DNA from 2 places in the Brevibacterium spongiae genome. Region 1 is predicted to be linked to the other one. Evidence: riboswitches for the same ligand, from Rfam matches in the RefSeq annotation. Region 1 holds a riboswitch; the other holds the start of a gene.
What was found. Region 1 has a riboswitch for thiamine pyrophosphate ahead of L1F31_RS05440 (ECF transporter S component). Riboswitches for the same ligand answer to the same signal wherever they lie in the genome.
Positions count from the first base shown of each region.

Region 1 (7,432 bases):
GACGGCTCTGCCCACCTGAACTGTGTGGCTGTGCTCAGGCAGCGGGGACCTGCGCGGATGTCTGCGCGGCTGTCTGTGCGGCTGTCTGTGCGGCCGTCGGGCAGGGGAGCCGAGGCCTGGAATCCGGCCTAGGATGAGGTCATGAGCTTCGATCATCAGTGGGACAAGGTACGCAGGGCGAACCCCGATCATTCGGCGAACTATGCGCAGCGCTGGCGCACGCTCGCCGCGGACGGGCACGATCTCGGGGGAGAGGCCCGGTTCGTCAACGCGATGGCCCCTCGTGGGGCGCGCATCCTCGACGCCGGGTGCGGGACCGGTCGTGCCGGCGGCCTGCTCATCGGCGAAGGGCACACCGTGTACGGTGTCGATCTCGACGAATTCCTCATCTCCGTCGCCGAGGAGGACTTCCCGAGCGGCGAATGGCACACCGGCGACCTCGCCGACTTCGATTTCGCGACGGCCGGGATCACCGAGATCGATGTGGCCTTCTGCGCCGGAAACGTGCTCTCGTTCCTCGACCCCGCCTCCCGCCGGCAGACCCTGGGCAACCTCAAATCCACGCTCAAGCACGGAGGCCGACTCGTCTCCGGTTTCGGGGCTGGCCGCGGATACGATTTCGACGAATTCGACGAAGACATCAGAGCCACCGGGATGGTCATCGACCAGAAGTTCTCCACCTGGGAGCTGCACCCCTTCGAGCCGAGCAGCGACTTCCTCGTCCTCATCGCCCAACGTCTGTGAGCCGCGCAGATGGCGGGCGGTCGAATCGCACGGCGGCTCAGACTAGGCTGAAGTCGAACCATCCACCATTGTGCTGAAGGAGAATCCCATGATCTTCATCGTTGTGAAGTACGACGTCAAGCCCGAAAGCGTCGAGAAGTTCCCCGAGGCGGTTCGCACCTTCACCGAGGCGACCCGCGCAGAGCCCGGCAACCTCTTCTTCGAATGGTCGAAGAGCCTGGAAAACCCGAACGAGTTCGTTCTCGTCGAAGCGTTCACCGACGGAGGCGCCGAACCGCATGTCAAGAGCGATCACTTCGCTGCTGGACTCGAAGCGATGCGCCCGCACCTGGTCTCGACCCCGAAGATCATCTCCCGCAAGATCGACGGTGAAGGCTGGGACGAGATGGGCGAGCTCAAAATCGACTGATCCTGTGAGCGCCTTCATCCCTGTCGCCTGACCGAATAGACTTCTGCCATGGCGACCAAGGCGACGAACATTGCGGCGATCGAGAAGGCCCTCGGCGAGAAGTGGGAAGACACCCGCGCTCGCCTCGAAGCGGCCGGGGGAGCGTCGGCGAGTCACAAAGAGCTCGCCGACGCTCTCTATCCCCAGTTCGAGGGCAAGGTCGACAGCCACGGCTGGTGGGTCCAGGGTGCCGTCGTCGCCTATGAACAGGAGATCGGACGCCGAGTGCCGGGACAGCGTGCGGACGGCACCTTCGACGTGGCCGTGTCCCGGACGATTCCCGGCCGCCGCAGCGAACTCATCGCGAAGTTCGCCTCCCTGATCGACTCCACCCTCAACGAGGTGGCCCTCGACGGTGATCCCCGCACCTCGGAGACAGCGAAGCGCTCCTTCTGGCGAGCGAACCTCGACGGCGGAATCAAGGTCGAAGCCGCCGCAGAGACGAAGAACGAAGACAAGTCCCTCGTCGTCCTCACCATCTCCAAACTGCCGAGCGCCGAGGCCGTCGAAGAATGGAGAGCCTTCGGCAAGGAATTCCTCACCCAGCTCTGACGGCGTCAAGGCCCGGCCGACAGCCGTCGCCGCGACCAGTCATCGCCGATCAATCCCCGCCGATGATCGGGTTCCACGTCCCCAACAGGTGAGCGGCACCGATCGCCGCGACACAGACGACCACCCCGAGCACAACCGCCACGAGGTCGCGGCCGGCGAACGTCGAACGTCTGCGCCACGTGCGACCCGGCCGACCGAACGCCCGACCCTCCATCGCTATTGCCAGGGTCGTCGCCTTCCTGATCGAGACCACGAGCAGCACGAAGATCCCGCTGAACAGGCTGCGTGTGCGTCGCACCAGCGAGCCTCCGGCCACTCCACGGGCGCGCCTGGCCATCGCCAGCACCTGCCACTCGCTGACGAGCAGACCGAGCAGCCGGGTGGAGCCGAGCACGGAGACCACGACCACTTCGGGCAGACGCAGATGCTGGATGAGGGCATCGGCCAGATCGCGCGGATCGATCGTCGACGCCAAGACGATGAGCGGGATCGCCAAAGCCAGGGCACGGACGAAGATCGCCGCGGCCGCATCCAGGGAACCGGTGGTGAACACGATGGGCCCGGCATCGAGGACGACCGAGCCCGTCTTCTCCGCCAGCAGCGCCGTTCCCCACGCCGCCACCAGCGCGCCGGCCGGCAGGAACCACAGTCGCTTGGCAGCGGCTGCGAGATCGAGACCCGTGACCGGCAGCGCCAGCAGGCAGAAGGCGAGCACCACCCCGGCCGAGGCGAGGTCGATGCTCAGCAGCGCTCCCACCATGAGGATGAGTGCCAGGGCGATCTTCGTCAGCGGATTGCACCTGACCAGGGCGGTTCTGCGCACAACGGGAATGAGCTGACCCGGATCCTCGACTCCCGCCTCGGCGGTGGTCCGGTGTCGACGTTCGAGCTGTTCACTCACCACGATCACCGGCCCTGACCATGGTCGGTCGGCCGAGGTCGATCGTTCGGGCACCGATCGCGGCGAGGAACGCCTGATCATGGCTGACGGCGACGACAGCAGACCCCCGAGCGAGCACGTCGAGGAACATTTCGACCAGACCTGCCCAGGTCAGAGCGTCTTGGCCGAAGGTCGGTTCGTCGACGACGATCACCCGCGGCCGTGGTGCGAGCATCGCCGCCACCGACAGGCGACGCTTCTCCCCACCGGAGAGACTCTGCGGGTGTGCCTCGGCCACCCCGGTCAGACCGAGGGACTCGAGCAGCTCGGCCGCCCGGGACTCGACCTCCGGCTGTGACCACCCGGCCAAGCGCGGTCCCAGTTCGAGTTCGGAGGTCACGCTGGCCGTGAGGAACTGGTGGGCAGGCTCCTGGAAGACCATGCCGATGCGCGCGGCCAGCTGGGCCGAGGGCCACGCGTACGGTCGGGCCCGCTTCGCACCCTCGCGCAGCACATCCTCGGCGAGGACCCGTCCGGAGAATTCCGGGATGAGCCCGGCCAGCGTCAGCGCCGTCGTCGACTTCCCGGCCCCGTTGGGGCCGACGAGGCCGAGGGCCTGCCCGGCGCGAATGCTCAGATCAAGGTCCGTGGCCGCAGGTATCGCCATCCGCGGGCGGGCCACGCTCAGCTGATTCGTCCGCAGCAGAACCTCGCCGAGGCGGCCCTCCGAACGCTGCCCACCGTCGGTGGCCAGCGGAGAGGATCTCACCGGTTCGGGTCCGGGATCAGGAGCGGCACCCCGGGGTGAGGTGAGAAAGCGGGAACTCTCCGGCATCCAGATTCCGCAGTCGATGAGCGTCTCACGAAGCTCGGGGTCACGGAAGACCTGCGTCGGTGAACCTTGGGCGACGATCCCCGCCCGACCGAGCACGATGACTCGGTCGACGTGGTCGAGCCACAGGCCGACCCGGTGTTCGACGACGATCATCGTCGCCGCGGTCTCGGCCTGCACAGCAAGCACGGCATCACGGACATCCTCGGCAGAACCAGGATCGATATTGGCCGTCGGCTCGTCGAGGACGATGACCTCCGGTGCCATCGCATGGATGCCCGCCAGCGCCAACCGCTGCTTCTGCCCACCGGACAGGGCGGCACTCGGATGATCCTGCGGCAGGTTGAGTCCCAACGCACGCAGCGAGGCGGGAATCCGGGCCGCGATGACCTCGGCAGGCAGGCCGAGGTTCTCCATTCCGAAGGCGACATCGTCGCCGATGCGGGAGAAGATCACCTGCGAATCGGGATCTTGGAGGACCAGCCCGGTGCCGCCTCGGCGAGGGTCCGGGGCGTCTCCGCCGATGAGGAGCTCACCGGTCGCCTCACCGGATTCGTCGGAGAGGACGCCAGCGATCGCGTGAAGCAGCGTCGACTTGCCCACCCCGGAGGACCCGAGGACGAGCACCTTCTCACCGGCGGCGATGTCGAGGTCGAGGGGGCCGACGGCCGGAGCGTCACGGTCGGCATGCGTCCACGAATACCCGCGCGCCGTGATCGGCAGCGCCATCAGCGCAGACGGCCGGAGGCGAACGAACTCAGCGCCCCGGTCTTCGCGATCGCCCGGTAGGCGAACCAGGCGCCGATGCCGGAGATGACGAGACCGGAGATGATCGCGCACACCGCGTAGGCGGCCTGGAAGGAGAACTGCCATTCGGCGTTGTACATGATGTTCTCGCTCACGGCCATGAACGCCGCCGCCAGCACCCCGGACAGAGCCGTGACCCACAGCGTGAATCGCCTGTACCCGAAGGCCGCGAAGACGAGTTCGGCGCCGAGGCCCTGCAGGAATCCGGACAGCAGCACCGTCGCCCCGAAATGAGACCCGAGGACCGCTTCGACGATGGCGGCGATGAGCTCGCACAGCAGTGCGGCGCCGGGCTTGCGGATGATCGCACCGGCCAGAGGCCCGGCCAGCACCCACAGCCCGGCGATGAGGCCGATCGAGGGTGGGAAGGCCTGGAACGCGAGCTCGAGGACCTTCCAACTCAGCGCCAGCACCCAGAAGACGAGCCCGACGGCGATGCCGAGCACTGCGGTGGTGACATAGTCGACGACCCGCCACGATTTCGTCTTGGGCGCCAGCGTGTGGACCGGCTTGGCAGGCGTCGTGGAATCGGGCGTGGTGGTTTTCGGCATGATGCCTCCTCAGTCACAAGGAGGGGTGAAGAGTCTCGACTTCCTTCGGCGGTGCTAACCGCATCAGGTTCGAGGGTCTGCAGCTCGTCTGCACTCTCAGCGCCCCTGACGGCGCTCCCCTGTCGTAGCCACCACTGTACAACAGGGGAGACCCGCGACCGCTCCGCCTCGGTCATCGAGGGTTCACTTCCCGTTCCGCTGGACGTCGACAGCCTTCGAACACTACTTCACTACTGGTGAGTAGAAATGGGCGAATGACGACTCATCGCCTCCGACGCCGGTTCTCCGCCCTGTCCGCCGGTGTTCTGCTCACCGGGCTGGTGGCCGCTCCGCTTCCCGCCGATGCTCAAGGCCTGGGCTCCGGTACGCCGAGTCCCGGACCGACGGAGTCGCAGCCGCGCACCAGCGATGAGACGGGTCCGCAGCAGCGGACGGAGACCGGTACTGAGGCGATCACCGATGCCGTGCTGCAGGTCGGAGCCGATTCGACCGCACGCAATGTCTCCTGGATGAGTGAGAGTTCGGGCGGGGGAGAGGTCCGGTGGGCGCCGGCGAGCGAACTCGCAGGCAACGAGCTGCCCGACGATGCGCAGACAGCCGAGACCACAGATTCCGGGATCGGAGCCGATCTCTCCCGCCACTTCAACCATGCGACGATGACCGACCTGGAACCCGGCACCGAATACGCCTATCAAGTCGGCAGCGAGGAGGACGGCTTCACCGAGGTGGCACGGTTCACGACGGGAGACGACGGCGGTGACGACGAATTCCTCGTCTTCGGTGACCCGCAGATCGGTGCGGGAGGTGGAACCCCCGACGACGCATCGGCGTGGGACCGCACGCTCACCTCGGCGGTGGCCACAGCGAAGAATCCGGACTTCTTCTACTCGCTCGGAGATCAGGTCAACAGTGCCATCAGTCAGGACGAGTACGGGCAGTACCTGGCCCCGGACCCGACCCGCACACTGCCGCAGGCGACGACGATCGGCAATCACGACGTATCGTCCAAGGCATACGAACAGCACTTCAACCGGCCCAATGTCAGCGCCGACCATGGCGGCGGTGGGCCCCTCACTTCGGGTGGGGACTATTGGTTCACCGAATCCGACGTTCTGTTCATCAACATCAACTCGAACAGCTCGGATATGGACGCCCACGCAGAGTTCATCGACGACGTCGTCGCCGAACACGGTGACCAGGCGCGCTGGACGGTGCTGGGCTTCCACCACTCGATCTACTCGACGGCCACCCACTGGGACGACGCCGATGTGAAACGGCTGCGGAAGGCGATTCCGCCGGTCGCGGCCCGCAACGACATCGATCTCGTGGTCTCCGGGCACGACCACATCTACAACCGCACGTTCCTCATGGACGGTGAAGGCAAGCCGATTCCCGGAGCAGATGCGGGACGTGAACAGGAGAAGGCGGAGGGGCAGACGCTCTATCTCACTCTCACCTCGTCGACGGGATCGAAGTTCTACAGCCACGTCCCCGGGCTCGAGTGGGAAGGCAAGAGCGTCTACAACGACGTTCCCGCCTTCACCCGCGTCCGAGTCAGTGACGACGCGCTGCAGGCCACGACCTACGAAGTGCCGGCAGGCGGCGGGGGACAGTCGGAGGGCCAAGCGGAGAGCCAGGCTGCCTCGGAACAGGTCGACGATGTGGAACTCACCCGCGCAGGATCAGGCGAACCGGGGCCCGGTGAGGACGCGGAAGCCGATACCAGCGCGGACGGGTCGGACGGCGGAGTTGGCGGCTCGGATGCCGAGGCCGACGGTACGGATGCTGACGCTGGGGCAGGTGGTGACGCTGACGGGGCAGGCGCAGATGCCGGCGGCGCGGACGGCGCAGACGCAGGCACAGGTGCCGATGGCGCAGATGCCAGCGGAGCACAAGGAACCGGGAGTCAGGCCGACGCCGGAGCCGAAGGAGACTCCGCCTCGGCCGATGCGGGCACCGGAGCTCAAGCCGACGCCGGAGCCGAGGCGGGAGGCGACCTGCCCCGCACCGGCGGCGACCTCGGTCTGCCTGTGGCCGTCGGTGCGGTGGCGGTCATCCTCGGCGCCGTGTTGGTCGCAGCGGCACGACGACGCCGAGGTGCGGGACGAGCCTGACCGTCCCGAATCGGGCGAATTCCGTCAGCTCGGGACGATCATCACCGGGCCTTCGGCATGGTTGAGTACGCCGCGTGAGACGGAGCCGAGCAGTGCGCTCCTGATGCGCCCGCGCCCGCGCGTGCCCATCACCGTCAGCTGTGCCCGGGCGCTGATCTCGACCAGCGTATGTGTGGGTTCGCCGACCGGCACCGAGGATGAGACCTCGAGGTCCGGGAACTGCGCCGACAGCTGCGCGACCTCACCCTCCAGACCGGTGGCGATCTGCTTCTGCCGCCGCCCTGTGACCTCGGAGCTCAGTTCGAGCTCGGGATACCAGTAGAGCCATTCCTCCCCCGCCGGCAGCACCGCCACGACTTCGAGAGGGGCCTCACGCACGGCGGCCTCGGCAGCCGCCGTGACCATGGCGACCCGACCGGTATCCGAACCGTCGACGGCCACGACGACCGGTCCGTCGGCGTCGGCCTTCGTCGCATGATGCGGGACGACGATGGTCGGACAGTG
Region 1 is NZ_CP093443.1:1,227,220-1,234,651, forward strand. Features, by position in the region: gene L1F31_RS05410 (LysR family transcriptional regulator) at 1-2, shown strand, start outside; gene L1F31_RS05415 (class I SAM-dependent methyltransferase) at 142-744, shown strand; gene L1F31_RS05420 (putative quinol monooxygenase) at 833-1,153, shown strand; gene L1F31_RS05425 (hypothetical protein) at 1,202-1,744, shown strand; gene L1F31_RS05430 (energy-coupling factor transporter transmembrane component T family protein) at 1,794-2,645, opposite strand; gene L1F31_RS05435 (ABC transporter ATP-binding protein) at 2,638-4,185, opposite strand; gene L1F31_RS05440 (ECF transporter S component) at 4,185-4,814, opposite strand; TPP riboswitch at 4,838-4,945, opposite strand; gene L1F31_RS05445 (purple acid phosphatase family protein) at 5,069-6,928, shown strand; gene L1F31_RS05450 (universal stress protein) at 6,953-7,432, opposite strand, start outside.

Region 2 (7,432 bases), 480 kb from region 1:
GGATCGATCTCATCCACCCCATCTGCGGGCCCACGGTCCCCGGAACCGCCGACGGCAGCAGAAGAGGCGACGGCGCAGGCGGCGGCCACCTCGGTGAGGTCGGTGACGGCCGGCCGGTCGGGATCGGGGGAGAAGCGCAGGGTCGAATACTCACCGGCCAAAGCGTCGTAGCGCAGCAGCCTGCCGATGAACGGGGTGCCGATGCCGCAGATGAGTTTGATCGCCTCGGTGGCCATGGCCGAACCGACGGTCCCGCACAGCACGCCGAGCACTCCGCCCTCGGCGCAGTTGGGCACAGAATCGGGTTCGGGGATATCGGGGAACAGGTCGCGCAGCATCGGTCCGTGACCGGGGACGAAGGTGCTCACCTGGCCGGCGAACCGGAAGATCGTGCCCCACACGAGCGGGGTGCCGGTGAGTTCGGCGGCATCATTGGACAGGTACCGGGTGGCGAAGTTGTCGGCCCCGTCGAGCACCACATCATGGTCAGCGAACAGTTCGAGGGCATTGTCGGGGCTCAGCCGCCCGTTGATGGTCCGGACCTCGAGGTGCGGATCGAGGCGGTGCAGCGCGGCAGCAGCCGATTCGACCTTCGACCGGCCCACATCAGCAGTGCGGTGGATGATCTGGCGCTGCAGGTTCGACGTCTCGACCGCGTCATCGTCGATGATCGTCAGAGACCCGACCCCGGCGGCCGCCAGATAGTTGAGCACAGGGGACCCGAGACCCCCGGCCCCGATGACGAGCACCGAGGCGGCCCGCAGCCGCCGCTGCCCCTCGAGTCCGAATCCCGGCAGGCTGAGGTGGCGGGCGTAGCGTGCGATCTCCTCCTGTGCCAGCGGTGGACCGGGGGCGACGAGTGGGGCCAGTCCGGTGTCCGGTGTTGGGGTGGCGTTGACCGTGGTCATGACGTGCTGACCATTCCGTCGAAGGTCGACGACGCCAGCGCCAGGGGCCGTTTCGGAATGCGGCCGGCACCGGCCGCCAGGTGTCCGGCTTCGACGGCCAGCGCCATCGCCCGAGCCATGGCCTGCGCATCATGGGCGCGGGTGACCGCCGAGGCCAACAGCACCGCGGTGCATCCGAGTTCCATCGCCAGCGCCGCATCGGAGGCGGTGCCGACACCGGCGTCGAGGATGATCGGCACCTGTGCTCGGGCGACGATGGTTTCGATGTTGTGCGGATTGAGGATGCCCAGTCCGCTGCCGATGGGTGCCCCGGCGGGCATCACTGCTGCCACGCCGGCGTCTTCGAGTCGCTTCGCCAGAGCGGGGTCGTCGTTCGTGTACGCGAAGACGGTGAACCCGTCGAGGACGAGTTCCTCGGCTGCGGCGAAGAGTTCGATCGGGTCCGGCAGCAAGGTGTCCTCATCGGCGATGACTTCGAGCTTCACCCAGTTCGTCTCGAGCGCCTCCCTGGCCAGCCGTGCAGTGAGCACGGCATCCCGAGCGGTATAGCATCCGGCGGTGTTCGGCAGAATGCGGATGCCCAGACGGTCGAGCAGCATGAACACAGAATCGCGGGACTCGGCATCGAAGCGGCGCATCGCTACGGTCGTCAGCTCCGTGCCCGATGCCTGCAGAGCCGCATCGAGGATGCTCAATGAGCTCGCCCCACCGGTGCCCATCACGAGTCGGGAGGACAGTTCCACATCATCGATCGTCCAGGTCATCTCAGCCTCCCTGCACTGCGGTGACGATGTCGACGGTGTGCCCGTCGGCGAGGGTGAAATCGGACCAGGCGCCGCGGCGGATCACCTCACCGTCGACGGCCAGGGCGACACCCAGCCGCCCTCCGTCGGCCGGGGTTCCGTCCTCACGGAGCTGACGCCCGGTGACCTCGGCGACGAGCTCGAGCGCCGAGGTGGCGGCGGGCAGGGCGCGGGACTCGCCGTTGAGCACGATGGCCGGTGACTGAGCTGGTGCGGATGTTGTGCGAGTCATAACAGGCTCCTCTGGGAGTCGGTGGTGGGCAGCGGATCATCAGCAGGGTCATAGGTGGAGGCAGGCATCGTGGCGTCGGCAGAGAATCGCTGGAGGTCCACGGAGTCGAGGGCACCGTCGGGCAGCCAGTCCGAGCGAAGACCCAACGCGAGCTCGGCGCTGAGGCGTCCCCCGAGAGGGGCGAGAAGAATTCCGTGGCGGAAGTACCCGGTGCTCACGATGCAGCCGTCATCGACTCGGCCGATGAGCGGAAGATCATCGGGGGAGCCGGGGCGGGCGCGAGTGGTGACATCGGTGACCTCACAGTCGAGGACGCCAGGGACCAGCCGCTGACCGTCCTGGAGGAGCCGGTGCATCGCCCCGGCGGAGATGCCGGACCGGCCGTCCTCACGGGAACTGGCCCCGAGTACGATCTCACCGTCGGGACGGGGAACGAGATAGACGGGCCGACCGTTGACCAATCCACGGATGGTCGAGGTGAGGAGGGGGTCCAGTTCCGCCGGGGCACGGAGTCGCAGGACATCACCCCACACGTGCCGCAATGGCAGGACAGGTACGCCGGTGATGCCGTTCGCCTCGGTGCCGGCGGCGATGATGACCTGATCGGCCGACAGATGACTGCCGTCCTCGACCTCGACACCCACAGTGGCACCGCCGTCCCGGACGAGTCCTGTCACCCGTCGTCTCAGCAGACCGGAGGCGAAGGAAGTCAGCAGCGCCGAGGTGATCCGCCGGGGGTCGATGGAATGATCCCCGGGAATGCGGACGGCCCCGGCCACCGACGGTGACAGGGCCGGTTCCAGACTCCTGGCGCGCGAGCCGGTGAGCAGTTCGGTCGTGAAGCCGGCCTCGTCCTGGTTCTCTCGCAGCTCCCGCAGCGCCTGCAGATCGGCACGGTCCCCGGCACAGACGAGTGTGCCTGTGTCGGTGAGGCCGAGATCGGCACCGGTTGCGCTCGCCACCTCTGCAGCGAAATCCGGGTACAGCCGGGCCGAGGTCTGCATCAGCGGGTACAGGGGAGTCTGCCCCCACACCACTTCGGCAGCCGGAGCGATCATCCCTGCCGCAGCGTGGGTCGCCCCCTGGCCCGGGGTGGGATCGATGATGGTGACTTCGGCACTGAGGCGGCGCAGATGCCACGCGGTCGAGAGGCCGATGATTCCGGCCCCGACGACGATGACGTGCATGGATTCTCCCTCCGGCGGCATGATCCGCATCAGGTCTGACGGTCGGCTCCTACGCCCTCTCAGCCTCGTTGTGAGGCTCCCGCGAACTTCCTCTACTCTATGACCATGACCACAGATATGCCACCGCACACCGAGGTGCCCGGCACGCTCCGTGCCCAGCGGCACGACCGATTGGCCGCAGCCGACCTCTACCTGTGCACCGACGCCAGGAGCGCCCAGGGCGATCTTCCCGAGTTCCTCCACGCCGCCTACTCCGGGGGAGTCGACATCATCCAACTGCGCGACAAATCGTTGGAAGCCAGAGCCGAGATCGCCGTCCTCGAAGTGCTTCGCGACGTCGCCGCCGAGCACGGGAAACTGTTCTCCGTCAATGACCGTGCCGATATCGCACTGCTCACCGGCGCCGACGTCTTCCACGTCGGGCAGGGAGATCTCACCAGCGCCCAGGCCAGGGCCGTGCTCGGCCCCGAGGTCATCCTCGGCCGCTCCACCCATTCCCTGGACCAGGCGCTCGCCGCCGAGGCGGACCCGGAGATCGACTATTTCTGCGTCGGTCCCGTGTGGGAGACGCCGACGAAACCCGGCCGTCCCGCCGTGGGCACACAGCTGCTCACCGAGGTGGCCGCCTCGGCGGCGAACAAACCCTGGTTCGCCATCGGTGGGATCGCCGCCGGTGCCAGACTCGATGAGGTCCGAGACGCGGGCGCCTCCCGCGCCGTCGTCGTCCGTGCGATAGCCTCGGCCGAGGATCCCGGCGCAGCCGCACGGGCGTTGAAGGAGGAACTCGGATGACAGAGACCACGCACCCAACAGCTGAGGGAAACGGACTCACGATCCTCATCGCCGGGGCCGGCGCCACCGGCGGAGCCTTCGGCACCTACCTGCTCGAAGCCGGTCGGGACGTCACCTTCTTACTCCGTGAGGCCAAAGCGCAGCGGGTCCGCACCGACGGGCTGCGCTTCGTGTCTCCCGATGCCGACCGGACGAACACCGTCGACGTGATCACCGCGCCCGAACTGGAGGCGAACCCACGCACATTCGACCTCGTCATCGTCGCGGTCAAAGCGAACGGCTTGGATTCGGTGCTCGGCGATATCCGCCCCGCCATCGGACCGAAGACGACGATCATCCCATTCCTCAACGGCATGGCCCAGATCGACCTGCTGCAGGAGAGCTATCCGGGACAGGTGCTCGGCGGATTCGTCAAGATCGTCGGCACCATCAAAGGCGATGCGGTCCATCAGCTCACCGGACTGTCGGTGATGACGATCGGCGACCTCGACGGCCGAGAGGTTCCCGCGCCGATCGCCGCCGCACTCGACGTCCCCGGTTTCGGACTGCAGGTCATCGACGACATCACCGGCGGGCTGTGGGAGAAATGGGCGTTCATCGCCGCCGCCGGGGTCGTCACCTGCCTGTTCCGTGCCCCGGTGGGGGCGATCATGACCGCCGGTGGTCACGATCACGTGCTGCAGATCATCGCCGAAGTCGAAGCCGTGGCGGCAGCGGCAGGCCATCCGGTGTCCGAGAAGTCGCATGCCATGTCGGTGAAGATGCTCACCGAGGACGGTTCGGCGTTCACCTCGTCCCTCTACCGGGATGTCACCGCCGGGCTGCCCAGCGAAGCCGAGCACATCCTCGGCGATCTGTCGACGAAGGCCGCCGGGCTGGGAGTGCAGACTCCGCTGCTCGACCTCACACTCGTGCAGCTGCGTGCAGGAGCTGCCCAGAAGCAGCGCTGACTTCCGCCGCGCCCGTGCGCAGCATCGCCAGATAGGGTGCGCTCGGCTGGGTGTGTTCGATGTCGGCCGAACCGTGCGGGGCGGTGAACGTGACCACCGGAACGCCGTCAGCGACGTCGAGGACGAGAAGCGTTTCGTACCCGCCGGGCCCCACCGAATGCGAGGATCCCGCGGGCAGGTCGAAGACGAGGCGCTCCAGCGGTGAATCGGCGGCCGGCCGCCGATGCATCTCCTGGGCTGCGACATCGGCGAACTGTGCGGCGGTGATGAGGTAGGCCTTGGCCGGAGTGGGGCCGGGAATGTGATGGTCGTAGAACGCCATTCCTCCGCCCCACACCTTCGAGGCTCCGGCGAAGTAGATCGCGCCGGGCAGTTCGATTCCGGCTTCTGCGCGGGGCGGAGTGCCATCCCGCGCTCCCGGATAGGTGACATGCGCGCCGGGCGGTCGACCACCCTGCAGATAGCAGGCGAGCCGGTCGCGAGCCATGTTCGATCCGTAGCTGACATACCATACGTGCGTATTCGACATCGTCTCCATGATGCCACTTCGGCCCCGCGACGTGTCGACGCGGGGCCCGGCGTCGCGGAACTTGTCCGTCGGGAACTTGCCGGTCGGGGCCTTGCCGATTCGCGCCCCGGAGACCCAGGCCGTGCGGCGGAGGCGTCGGACGAATTCGGCCGCCCCGGTGATGAACAGTGCGATGCCGATGCCGACGGCCACTCCGAGCAGCGGCCGGTCGTCGAACACAGCGCCGCCGATCAGCCCGATCCCCGTCGAATAGAGTGCCCAGGCCAGGCTGCCGATCGCGTCCCAGAGAAGGAACCGACGCACGGGAAACCTGAGCATCCCCGAACCGATCGTCGTCAGCGTGCGACCCCCGGGAATGAAGCGACCGGCGACGAGGGCGGACGCGCCTCGCCGAGCGAAGGCGGAACAGGCGGAATCGACGACTCCCGAGGTGCGCTGCCGCAGCCGGCAGGCGACCTGTCGCAGCCACGAGGTTCGCAGTCGCGAAGGGCTGGTCTGTGACCGTCCCAGCCGCGAGGCGCGCTGACGTGACGGCCGTGTCCGTGACCGTCGCGTTCGTGACCGTGCCAGTCGCGACCGGGCGAATCGACCGACCCCGTGAGCGGCCAGATCACCGGCAAGCGCCCCGAGCACGGCCGCGAGCACGAGGCCGGCCGGATGGGGGATCCCGGAAGCGGAGAAGGCGGCGGCGCTGATGAGCAGCGTCTCCGAAGGCACGACGGGCACCAGAGAATCGAGGCTCGCGGCCACGGCGATGAGCAGGTAGACCCACGGGGAGGTGAGTACGGCGGTGAGCAGCTCGAGTGCGAGGTCCATGCTCATCCACGTTAGAGACCCGGTCGAGGTGCGAGAACGCGGTCGAGCGCATGATGTGAGCGGTCGGCCGGCAGGCGTGATGCGGAAAACCGGAACCAGAGACTGCGGGCGAACCCCTGTGGACCGGCGGTGCGCGTTGCTACGATCGATCCATGCCCTGGCCGAGTTCGCTGACCACCCGGATCCCACCCGAGACCCGGATGTTCGCCGCCCGGTGGGGCCGCTCCCTCCTCGCCGTCCTCTGGGGCGGTCTGCTCTTCCTGCCGCTCCTCGTGACATCCGTGCTCTCACCTGCCTCACCGTGGGCCGAGCGGGTGCGGAATTGGGAACTGTCCCGGCACTCCCGCGGCTTCGGCCTCGTCCTCTCGACCCCTCCGCACCAGCGCCGGTTTCTTCTCTGCAGCGGACTCGTCGCCGGGATCGCCATCGCACCGACTCTCAACCTCCTCGGCGGGTTCATCGTCGTCACCATCGGCTCCCTGATCCAGGGACTCTTCATCGGCGGAGCCATCGACATCGGCTTCGATATGTGGACGATCTCCCAGCCCACCCTCTTCGTCGGCGTCCTCTACGGCGCGGCCAACCTCATCGGTGCCGTCGTGATCGCCGAGGCGGCGAACTGGGCGCACGGCCGCATCGACGCGACATTCGCCGAGGTGACCCGTCCTCACGCTCTCAACACCCGGATCGGTGAGCTGCTGACGACCAGGCGCGGAGTCGTCCTGGCCATCGACGAGGAACGACGCCGCATCGAACGGGATCTGCACGACGGAGTGCAGCAGAACGTCGTGTCCCTGTCCGTGCTCCTCGCCCGAGCCCAGCGCGCCACGGATCCGGTCAAGGCTCGCAGGCTGCTCGACGATGCGCTCGTCCAGTCCCAGGACCTCATCGACGAAATGCGGGAAGTGGCGTGGCGGGTCTACCCGACAGCGTTGGACGACCATGGGCTCGGTCCCGTGCTCGTGAGGATCGCAGACCGCAGTCCCGTGCCGTTGACCGTGACCGAGGTGCCGGACCGCAGATTTCCCCTTGCCATCGAATCCGCGACCTATTTCCTCATCCGCGAGGCGGTGACCAACGTCGTCAAACACGCCGAGGCGGAATCCGTCACCGTCGCCATCATCGACGACGAGGCGATGCTGACCGTCACAGTCGTCGATGACGGGTGCGGCGGAGCCGACCCGAACGGGGGCGGACTGCAAGGACTCGCACGAC
Region 2 is NZ_CP093443.1:1,702,287-1,709,718, forward strand. Features, by position in the region: gene moeB (molybdopterin-synthase adenylyltransferase MoeB) at 1-908, opposite strand, end outside; gene L1F31_RS07665 (thiazole synthase) at 905-1,672, opposite strand; gene thiS (sulfur carrier protein ThiS) at 1,674-1,943, opposite strand; gene thiO (glycine oxidase ThiO) at 1,940-3,130, opposite strand; TPP riboswitch at 3,120-3,223, opposite strand; gene thiE (thiamine phosphate synthase) at 3,236-3,922, shown strand; gene L1F31_RS07685 (ketopantoate reductase family protein) at 3,919-4,872, shown strand; gene L1F31_RS07690 (DedA family protein) at 4,826-6,217, opposite strand; gene L1F31_RS07695 (sensor histidine kinase) at 6,370-7,432, shown strand, end outside.
Region 2: it holds a riboswitch for thiamine pyrophosphate, as region 1 does, so the genes downstream of both, thiO (glycine oxidase ThiO) here and L1F31_RS05440 (ECF transporter S component) in region 1, are expected to answer to the same signal.